Regions from separate parts of the Streptomyces canus genome, predicted to be linked through region 1. Evidence: riboswitches for the same ligand, from Rfam matches in the RefSeq annotation. Region 1 holds a riboswitch; each other region holds the start of a gene.
What was found. Region 1 has a riboswitch for cobalamin ahead of OG841_RS22770 (HoxN/HupN/NixA family nickel/cobalt transporter). Riboswitches for the same ligand answer to the same signal wherever they lie in the genome.

Region 1 (3,267 bases):
TTCGCATGGCCGGGGAACTCCTCGCCCACCGCGACCCGGCCGCTACCGGCGATCCCACCCCCACCGGCGGCCTCGGCGACGCGGGCGCGGTCTGCGCGGTCGTCGACCCGGACGGCCTGACCACCGAACTCCTGCCGGTGGAGGTGAGCCTGGCCCCGGGCCCGACCCGCGGCCAGACCGTCGTCGACCGCCGCCGCCGTCCCGGCGAGTCCGAGATCCACGAGGGCGAACGTGAAGTGACCCTCGTGGACGTGGGGTTGGGCGTCGACGTGGAGCGGTACGTGAAGCTGTGGCTGACGGCGGTGGAGGGGGCCTGACCACCCGGGTCCCTCAAGAACTGCTGACGCCCCACCGCTGCTCCACCTTCGCGAGCCGCCAGTAGGCGATCGCCGCCGCCCACACCACCACGAACAGGCCGACGATGACGTAACCGACGTTGTCGAGATCGATGTCGGCGATCCAGGTGGTGAGGGCGTCGGTGAGGTCGAACTTGTCGTGCAGGACGCCGACGAGCTCGATCGTGCCGATGAAGAAGGCGACCGCGATGGACAGCCCGGTGATGGCGAGGTTGTAGAAGACCTTGCGGACGGGGTTGGAGAAGGCCCACTGGTAGGCGAAGTTCATGAACGTGCCGTCGAGGGTGTCGAACAGGCTCATGCCGGCGGCGAAGAGCAGCGGCAGACAGAGGATGGCGTACCAGGGAAGACCCGCGGCCGCGCCCGACCCGGCCATCACCATCAGGGTCACTTCCGTGGCCGTGTCGAAGCCGAGCCCGAACAGGAAGCCCAGCGGATACATCTGCCCCGGCCGGGTGATGGACTTGGTGAGCCGCCCGAGAATCCGGTTCATGAAGCCGCGCGAGTCGAGATGCTGCTCCAGCTGCTTCTCGTCGTACGTCCCCTCCCGCATCGCCCGGAAGACCTTCAGGATGCCCATCAGGGCGACCAGGTTGAGAGCGGCGATGAGATAGAGGAACGACCCGGAGACCGTCGTACCGAGAAATCCGAGCACCTGGTGGGTGCGTGACCCCTCGTTCATGACCTTGCCGGCCAGCTGGGTGCCGCCGGCGATCAGCGCGGCGAGCACGACCACGACACTGGAGTGCCCGAGCGCGAACCAGAACCCCCCGGACACCGGCCGCTTGCCGTCCGCCATCAGCTTGCGCGTGGTGTTGTCGATCGCGGCGATGTGGTCGGCGTCGAAGGCGTGCCGCATACCGAGGGTGTAGGCGGTGATGCCGAGTCCGATGCCGAAGGCCTTGTCGCCCACCTCGTAGTGCTCCGGGACGACCAGCAGAAAGAGGATGCCGAAGGCGACGACGTGCAGAGCGGCTATCGCGGCCATCAGACCGACCGTCTTGACGGTGTCCTCGCGTCGCCAGCGGAAGGAGGCGGCGGCGGTCTCGGGCAGCGCAGGATCGGTCATACGGTGGTCACTCCAGCACCTCGTGGATGAACGCGTGAGCTGCCGTGGCCGGTCTCCTGGCTTACGGGTCGTGCGTTTCCCTGCCCGCCTTCCCGGCCCGATGGTGACGGCCAGTGGCTGTCCCGCGAGGGACGTGGGAGGGAAACTCCCCGATCACAGTGGCGAGGGCCGCACCGGCATGGACCTTTGAGGGGTCGTCACCGGCTTCCCGAGCACCACGGCCCGCCCACCGTAGGCGGGGGCGGGGTCTCCTGCATAGCTGCACACCTGCGCAGGTATGGAAGATCACACAAGGCTGCCTGCGAGGATGTGGCCCATGCACCTCGTCCCGGCCGACCGAGCCGACCGCCGCACCATCGACGGACACCGGGTGTGCGACGCCATCGCCGCGATCGGCGACCCGGGACACGTCCGCACCTGGTCCGACCGCTTCGCCCTCCTGGCCGACCCGAACCGCCTCTCCCTCCTGCTCGCCCTGCACCGGACCGGCCCGCTGGCGGTCTCCGACCTCGCGATCGCGACGGGAATGAACGACCCCGCCGTGTCGCAGGCGCTACGGCTGCTGCGGGCGGCCGGGGTGGTGGCGGGGGAGAAGGAGGGGCGCGTGGTGCGGTACCGGGTGGTGGACGAGGCGGTGCGGGTGCTGTTGGCGCAGGTGTCCTGAGCCGGTGGAGGTACGGAGACAGCAGGGCCGCCTGGTGAGACCTGGGTCACAGCAGTGGCAGGGGTGTCGACGGCGCGGCGGGCAGGGGCGTCACCGTCGAAACCGCCACCGGGTGCTCAGACGAGGCCCGTGACCGTCACGGTGATCCGCGGCGCGGGCTGCGGGGGCGACAGGGCCCCCAGCCGGCGTGCGACGGTGACCCGCACGGCGCGGGCCACGTCCACCGTCCTGGCCTCCCGGAGGGCGACGACATGGATCTCCACGTGCCAGGGGCTGTCGGCGTCCGGGCGGGTCATCCGCACCCCGGCGGGCCTTCCGCTGTTGCTGTTGTTGCCGTTCGTGGCCCGGTGCCGGACGGAGCGCAGCCGGTCGGCCAGGCCCGGCCGGAGGAAGGCCACGCCGCTCACGCCCGCCGCGGCCGCGGCGGCCTGCTCCACGAGGGCCGCGTGCGCGGGATCCGCGGTGTCCGCAGTGTCGAAGGTCATCGTGTACGGCCCTCCTGACCGTGCTCGGTTCCCGCGGGGACCAGGTCGGTGACACGGATGTCCACCACCGCGACGACCAGACCCAGCTCACGGTCGGCGGCCTCCCACACCCGTTCCCGCACCTGTGCGGCGAGTTCCGGCAGCGGGGCGCCGTCCGGGGCGTGGATGTCGAGGCGGACGCCGACCCCTTCGACGACGCCGTCCGTACCGGCGTCGTCCGTACCGGCATCGAGGAGACGGCAGGATCCGGCCCGGACGCCGGCGACCGTCTCGGCCGCCGCACGCAGGGTGCGGGCCGCGACCGCCTCCATGATCCACAGGTCCTCGGCGGGCTCGCCGAGGGGCAGGGGACGGCCGGGACGCAGTTCCATACGGACCACGTCCATGATCCGCCGGGTCAGCGGCTCGGCGTCGTACAAGGAGCCGCCCACCCCCTCCGTGCGCAGGTCGCGCACGGCGGACTCCAGCCGGTCGAGTTCGCGCACGGCGTCCCGGCAGTACGGGCAGGACCGCAGGTGCGCGTCGTCGGGCCGTTGCTCCCAGTCCTCCCAGGTTCTCGACAACAGCCGTCCACACGGCAGGACTTCGTCGTCGGCGCCGTGGCCGGACGCCCGGTTCGGCGGGTCGGTGTGGACGGTCATCGCCAGGCCCCCAGTGCTTGTGTCAGACAACGGCGTGCGCGGAAGACACGGG
Region 2 (3,267 bases), 1.3 Mb from region 1:
CCGCTGTACTCACTGATGCTGGGCCTGCTCGCGCTGCTCGGCTTCATGGCGATCGCGGCCGGAGTCAAGGTCACCAACCCGCAGTTGGCGATCCCGCAGCTCTTCGAGGACATGTTCCCGGACTGGTTCGCGGGCGTGGCCTTCGCGGCGATCGGCATCGGCGCGCTCGTGCCCGCGGCCATCATGTCGATCGCGGCCGCGAACCTGTTCACCCGCAACATCTACAAGGACTTCATCAAGCCGGACGCCACACCCGCGCAGGAGACCAAGGTCTCCAAGCTGGTCTCGCTCCTGGTGAAGGTGGGCGCGCTGGTCTTCGTCCTCACGATGGACAAGACGGTCGCCATCAACTTCCAGCTCCTGGGCGGCATCTGGATCCTCCAGACCTTCCCGGCCCTGGTCGGCGGCCTCTTCACCCGCTGGTTCCACCGCTGGGCCCTGCTCGCCGGCTGGGCGGTCGGCATGATCTACGGCACGGTCGCCGCGTATGGCGTCGCCTCCCCGACCCAGAAGCACTTCGGCGGCTCGGCGAAGGAGATCCCGGGCATCGGCGAGATCGGCTACATCGGCCTGACGGCGTTCGTGCTCAACGTCGTCGTGACGGTGGTCCTGACCTTCGCCCTGAAGGCGGCCAAGGTCCCCGACGGCGTGGACGAGACCAGCCCGGAGGACTACACGGCGGACGCGGGCGACCCCGGGGTCCAGGTGGAGCTTCCGCCGGCGACCGCGGGTACGACCCACTAGTCACGGTGCGCACGGGCCGTCGGAGTTCTTCTCCGGCGGCCCGTTGTCGTACCCGTCGGGCACACTCACCCGCATGGACATCCTGATCCGCCCCGCGGTACCCGCCGACTACGAGCCCCTCGGTGAGATCACCGCCCAGGCCTACCTCCAGGACGGCCTTCTCCTGTTCGGTCAGAGCGACTGGTACCTCGAAGAACTCAAGGACGTGGCCAAGCGGGCATCCGCCGCGGACGTCCTGGTGGCCACGGAGAACGACGACATCCTCGGCGGGGTCACCTTCGTCCCCTCCGGGGGCCCTCTGGCCGACCTCGCCCGCCCCGGAGAGGCGGAGATCCGCATGCTCGCGGTGGCGCACGCGGCCCGGGGCAGAGGCATGGGGCATGCCCTCGTACAGGCCTGCGTCGACCGCGCGAGCGGCGTGGCCACCGGCGTCGTCCTGTGCACCCAGCCCACGATGCACACCGCCCACCGCATCTACGAACGCCTCGGCTTCACCCGCGCCCCCGAGCGCGACTGGAAACCGATACCCGGCGACGACTTCACGCTTCTCACCTACGAGTTGACGCTTTGAAGTCACCGCGACACAACATATGGGCCTGCTTTCCTCACCCGGCACAAGATGTATGCTCATGCTCGCTGTCGCCGCAGGGGAATCCGGTGTGAATCCGGAACTGTCCCGCAACGGTGTACTCATGTGTGCTTGAGCACATATGAGAGTCAGTCCGAGGACCTGCCGACAGCACGCCCGAGCCATACGGCCCGGGTGTCCTGACGTCCGGGCCTCGTGGAATGGGCCGGTGGACGCGACGCCGTGTGCGCTCGTGTGCTGCCCCCTGCCCTCCGCAAGGCCCCGTGCCCAGCGAGGGAGAGCCCCACGTGACCATCGCGCCAGCCGAACCGGCTTCAGCGACCACCTTTGTGGACGAGGACGGTCCTGGAACCGCGTTGCTGCGGACCCTGACGGAGCTGACCGCCGACCTCCCCGACGCCGACCCCGGCAGGGTCGCCGCCGCCGCGCTGCGCGGTCGGTCCTCGCGTGCGGCCTCCCCCGAAATGGCCGTGGAGCTGCGCGAGCTGGCCACCGAGGCGGCGGCCGGCCTCATCTCCGAGGACCCCGCGTACAGCAGGCTGGCGGCCCGGCTGCTGACCATCAGCATCGCCGCGGAGGCCGCCTCGCAGGGCGTCACCTCGTTCACCGGATCGGTCGCCGTCGGACACCGCGAGGGCCTCATCGCCGACCGCACCGCCGAGTTCGTGCGGGTCCACGCCGAGCGGCTCGACGCCCTGGTCGACACCGACGCCGACGACCGCTTCGGCTACTTCGGCCTCCGCACCCTCCACAGCCGGTACCTCCTCAGGCACCCCCTCACCCGCAAGGTGATCGAGACACCCCAGCACTTCCTGCTCCGGGTGGCGTCCGGACTCGCCGAGGACGACACGGTCAGGGCGCTGGACGAGGTCGCCGCGCTCTACGCGCTCATGAGCCGCCTCGACTACCTCCCCTCCTCCCCCACCCTCTTCAACTCCGGCACCCGGCACCCCCAGATGTCGTCCTGCTACCTCCTCGACTCCCCGAAGGACGAGCTCGACTCCATCTACGACCGCTACCACCAGGTCGCCAACCTCTCGAAGCACGCCGGCGGCATCGGCCTGTCGTACTCCCGTATCCGCAGCCGCGGTTCGCTGATCCGCGGCACCAACGGACACTCCAACGGCATCGTCCCGTTCCTGAAGACGCTGGACGCCTCGGTCGCCGCCGTGAACCAAGGAGGCCGGCGCAAGGGGGCGGCCGCGGTCTACCTGGAGACCTGGCACTCCGACATCGAGGAGTTCCTGGAGCTCAGGGACAACACCGGTGAGGACGCCCGTCGTACGCACAACCTGAACCTCGCGCACTGGGTCCCGGACGAGTTCATGCGCCGGGTGAACACGGACGCCGAGTGGTCCCTCTTCTCCCCCGCCGACGTGCCCGAGCTGGTCGACCTGTGGGGCGAGGAGTTCGACGCCGCGTACCGGAAGGCCGAGGCCGCGGGGCTCGCGAAGAAGACGATCCCCGCGCGTGACCTCTACGGCCGCATGATGCGCACCCTCGCGCAGACCGGCAACGGCTGGATGACCTTCAAGGACGCCGCCAACCGCACGGCCAACCAGACGGCCACCCCGGGCCATGTCGTCCACTCCTCCAACCTCTGCACGGAGATCCTGGAGGTCACGGACGACGGGGAGACGGCGGTGTGCAACCTGGGGTCCGTGAACCTCGGCGCGTTCGTCGACACGGCGACCGGTGACATCGACTGGGAGCGGCTGGACGCCACCGTCCGCACCGCCGTGACCTTCCTCGACCGGGTCGTCGACATCAACTTCTACCCGACCGAGCAGGCCGGGCGGTCCAACGCCAAGTGGCGCCCCGTGGGCCTCGGCGCGATGGGTCTCCAGGACGTCTTCTTCAAGCTGCGGCTGCCCTTCGACTCCCCCGAGGCGAAGGAACTCTCCACCCGGATCGCCGAGCGCGTCATGCTCGCC
Region 3 (3,267 bases), 2.9 Mb from region 1:
GGTTTTCACGACACCGCCAACGCGATGGCCACCACCATCTCGACCGGTGCACTCAAGCCCAAGGTCGCGGTGGCCATGTCCGCCGTGCTCAACCTTGTGGGCGCTTTCCTCTCGGTGGAGGTCGCCAACACGATCTCCAAGGGTCTCGTCGACGAGACCGGCATCCGTCCCGAGGTCATCTTCGCCGCCCTGGTCGGCGCGATCCTCTGGAACCTGCTGACCTGGCTGGTGGGCCTGCCCTCCAGTTCCTCGCACGCCCTCATGGGCGGGCTGATCGGCGCCACCATCGCCTCGGCGGGCATGGGCGCGGTCCACGGTGACGCGCTCATCACCAAGGTCCTGATCCCGGCGATCGCGGCGCCGATCGTCGCGGGCATCGCCGCCATGCTGGCCACCCGGCTCTCCTACAGCCTGGGCAAGAAGGCCGACGGCAAGGCCGCCGCGAAGGGCTACCGCACCGGCCAGATCGCCTCGGCCGGTCTGGTCTCGCTGGCCCACGGCACCAACGACGCGCAGAAGACGATGGGCATCATCACCCTCGCCCTGGTCGCCGGCGGTGTCGTCGCACCCGACTCGGACCCGCCCACCTGGGTCATCCTCTCGGCGGGCCTCGCCATCGCGCTCGGCACCTACCTCGGCGGCTGGCGCATCATCCGCACCATGGGCAAGGGCCTGACCGACCTCCAGCCGCAGCAGGGCTTCGCCGCCCAGACCAGCGCGGCCACCGTCATCCTGGCCTCGTCCCACCTCGGCTTCTCCCTCTCCACCACGCACTCCGTCTCCGGTTCGGTGATGGGCGCCGGCCTCGGCCGCAAGGGCGGCGTCGTCCGCTGGTCCACGGCCACCCGCATGTTCGTCGCCTGGGGCCTGACGCTCCCGGCGGCGGCCCTGGTGGGCGCCCTGGCGGAGTCGGTCACGGACCTCGGCGACTGGGGTACGGCGGTCGTGGCGGTCTTCCTCGTCGCCTCCAGCGCGGCGATCTGGAAGATCTCGCGGCGCGAGGTCGTGGACGCGTCCAACGTCAACCACACCGACGAGCCGGCCGGCGTGGTGACCACGGCGATCGCCGCCGTGACCCCGCCGCCCGCGGGCACGGTGACCGAGGCCCTCACCGCCACGATCCCGGCCCCGCCCGCCACGACGGAACCGGCCGCCCCGCCGGCCGCCGTCTGAGCCCGCAGTACTAAGGAAGCCTCACCATGAAGATCGACTGGGAAGCACTCGGCTCCGTCTTCGGCGTCAGCCTCGTCGTCACCGTGGGCCTCGTGGCCCTGTTCACCCTCGGCATCATGGGCCTGTCCCGCCAGGAACGGGCCACCGCCCAGGGCGACTCGGCCGCCCTCGCGGTCACCGGCGCCTACGCCTGCTTCGCGGCGTGCGCGGCGGCCGTGGCGTACGGGATCTATCTGATCGTGGCCTGACGGCACCGGTCCCTCGACGGCCGGGAGGGTACGGAACTCAACGTTCCGTACCCTCCCGGCCGTTCTTTCGCCTCCGGTCCGCTGTCCCGCCGGACCGGCGATGTGGGGTTGTGCACACTCCCCCGCCGCAGGTCAGAAGCAAGTTGACGGCTCTCGAAGGGCCGTGGTGGACTGCCGGAGCCATATACGGCGGCAGAAGAGGAAGCCGGTGCGAATCCGGCGCGGTCCCGCCACTGTCACCGGGGTAGGTAGCCCCGGGAGCCAGGAACTCTCGCCGCCGGACTCGTCGAACCAGGGCGTGGACACCCTGAGTGAGGACATGACGCGATGCTCGCCTGCCGATCCACCTGCGGTACCAGGCACTTGAACGACCCCGCGATCGGCTGAGCCGGTGCGTGCCGATCGCGTCTTCGCGTACGGCGCCGCCGCCGGTCTGATCGGCGACCTTCTGCTCGGTGACCCCCGTCGGGGGCATCCGGTCGCCGCGTTCGGACGGGCCGCGGGCGCCGTGGAGCGGGTGTTGTGGCGGGACCACCGGGGGTGGGGTGCACTGCACACCGCCGTGTGTGTGGGCGGTGCCGTGGGCCTCGGTGCCGTCGCGGAGAACGTCGTACGTCCGTCCCGTACCGCTTCCGTCACCCTCACCGCCGCCGCCACCTGGGCCGTCGTGGGCGGGACTTCACTCGTGCGGGAGGCCCGGGTCATCGGGCGGGCGCTGGAGGCCGGAGACGTCGAGGCGGCCCGGGAGCGGCTGCCGCATCTGTGTGGGCGCGATCCTCAGGCGCTCGATGCCGACGGGATCGCGCGGGCCGTCGTGGAGTCCGTCGCCGAGAACACCTCCGATGCCGTCGTGGGGGCGCTTGTGTGGGGGGCCGTCGCCGGGGTGCCGGGGCTGCTCGGGTTCCGGGCCGTGAACACGCTCGACGCCATGGTGGGGCACAGGTCCGTCACCTACCGCCGCTTCGGGTGGGCTTCCGCCCGGCTCGACGACCTCGCCGGGTGGCCGGGAGCGCGGCTGACCGCCGTACTCGCCGCCCTGGCCGGTGACAGTCCGCGGGGTGCCGTGCGGGCCTGGCGGGAGGACGCGCCCAAGCACCCGAGCCCCAACGCCGGGCCCGTGGAAGCCTCGTTCGCGGGGGCGCTGGGTGTCCGGCTCGGGGGGACGCTCTCGTACGCGGGGCGGGTCGAGCATCGGCCAGTGCTGCATCGGCAAGGGCGCGCCGTCGCCACGTACGACATCGAGCGCGCCGTACGGCTGTCACGGCGCGTCGGGCTGCTCGCGCTGGGCGTCGGTGTCGCCGCGCGGGCCTTCGTGAAGGGGCGTACGGCATGAGTGGCGGGGGTCTTCTCGTCGCCGGAACCACCTCGGACGCCGGCAAGAGTGTCGTCACCGCCGGGATCTGCCGGTGGCTGGTGCGGCAGGGGGTGAAGGTCGCGCCGTTCAAGGCGCAGAACATGTCCCTCAACTCGTTCGTCACCCGCGAGGGCGCCGAGATCGGCCGGGCGCAGGCCATGCAGGCGCAGGCCTGCCGCATCGAGCCGACCGCGCTGATGAATCCCGTGCTGCTCAAGCCCGGTGGTGAGCAGAGCAGTCAGGTCGTGCTGCTCGGGAAGCCCGTCGGGGAGTTGAGCGCACGCGGCTATCACGGGGGGCGGCAGCAGCAGCTTCTCGGGACGGTGCTCGACTGTCTCGGCGAGTTGCGGGGCACGTATGACGCGGTGATCTGTGAGGGGGCCGGCAGCCCGGCCGAGATCAACCTGCGGCGTACCGACATCGTCAACATGGGGATCGCCCGGAACGCCGGGCTGCCCGTGCTGGTCGTGGGCGACATCGACCGCGGGGGCG

Region 2: another riboswitch for cobalamin. It lies ahead of OG841_RS16270 (ribonucleoside-diphosphate reductase subunit alpha); the one in region 1 lies ahead of OG841_RS22770 (HoxN/HupN/NixA family nickel/cobalt transporter).
Region 3: another riboswitch for cobalamin. It lies ahead of OG841_RS35930 (cobalamin biosynthesis protein); the one in region 1 lies ahead of OG841_RS22770 (HoxN/HupN/NixA family nickel/cobalt transporter).

The regions. Positions count from the first base shown of each region.
Region 1 covers NZ_CP107989.1:5,008,319-5,011,585, reverse strand. The annotation lists gene OG841_RS22775 (nucleoside hydrolase) at 1-317, shown strand, start outside; gene OG841_RS22770 (HoxN/HupN/NixA family nickel/cobalt transporter) at 331-1,425, opposite strand; cobalamin riboswitch at 1,455-1,660, opposite strand; gene OG841_RS22765 (ArsR/SmtB family transcription factor) at 1,742-2,089, shown strand; gene OG841_RS22760 (hypothetical protein) at 2,206-2,574, opposite strand; gene OG841_RS22755 (Asp23/Gls24 family envelope stress response protein) at 2,571-3,215, opposite strand; gene OG841_RS22750 (RNA polymerase sigma factor) at 3,212-3,267, opposite strand, start outside.
Region 2 covers NZ_CP107989.1:3,658,474-3,661,740, forward strand. The annotation lists gene mctP (monocarboxylate uptake permease MctP) at 1-744, shown strand, start outside; gene OG841_RS16265 (GNAT family N-acetyltransferase) at 818-1,315, shown strand; cobalamin riboswitch at 1,368-1,496, shown strand; gene OG841_RS16270 (ribonucleoside-diphosphate reductase subunit alpha) at 1,621-3,267, shown strand, end outside.
Region 3 covers NZ_CP107989.1:7,874,829-7,878,095, reverse strand. The annotation lists gene OG841_RS35940 (inorganic phosphate transporter) at 1-1,173, shown strand, start outside; gene OG841_RS35935 (hypothetical protein) at 1,200-1,421, shown strand; cobalamin riboswitch at 1,572-1,711, shown strand; gene OG841_RS35930 (cobalamin biosynthesis protein) at 1,813-2,754, shown strand; gene OG841_RS35925 (cobyric acid synthase) at 2,751-3,267, shown strand, end outside.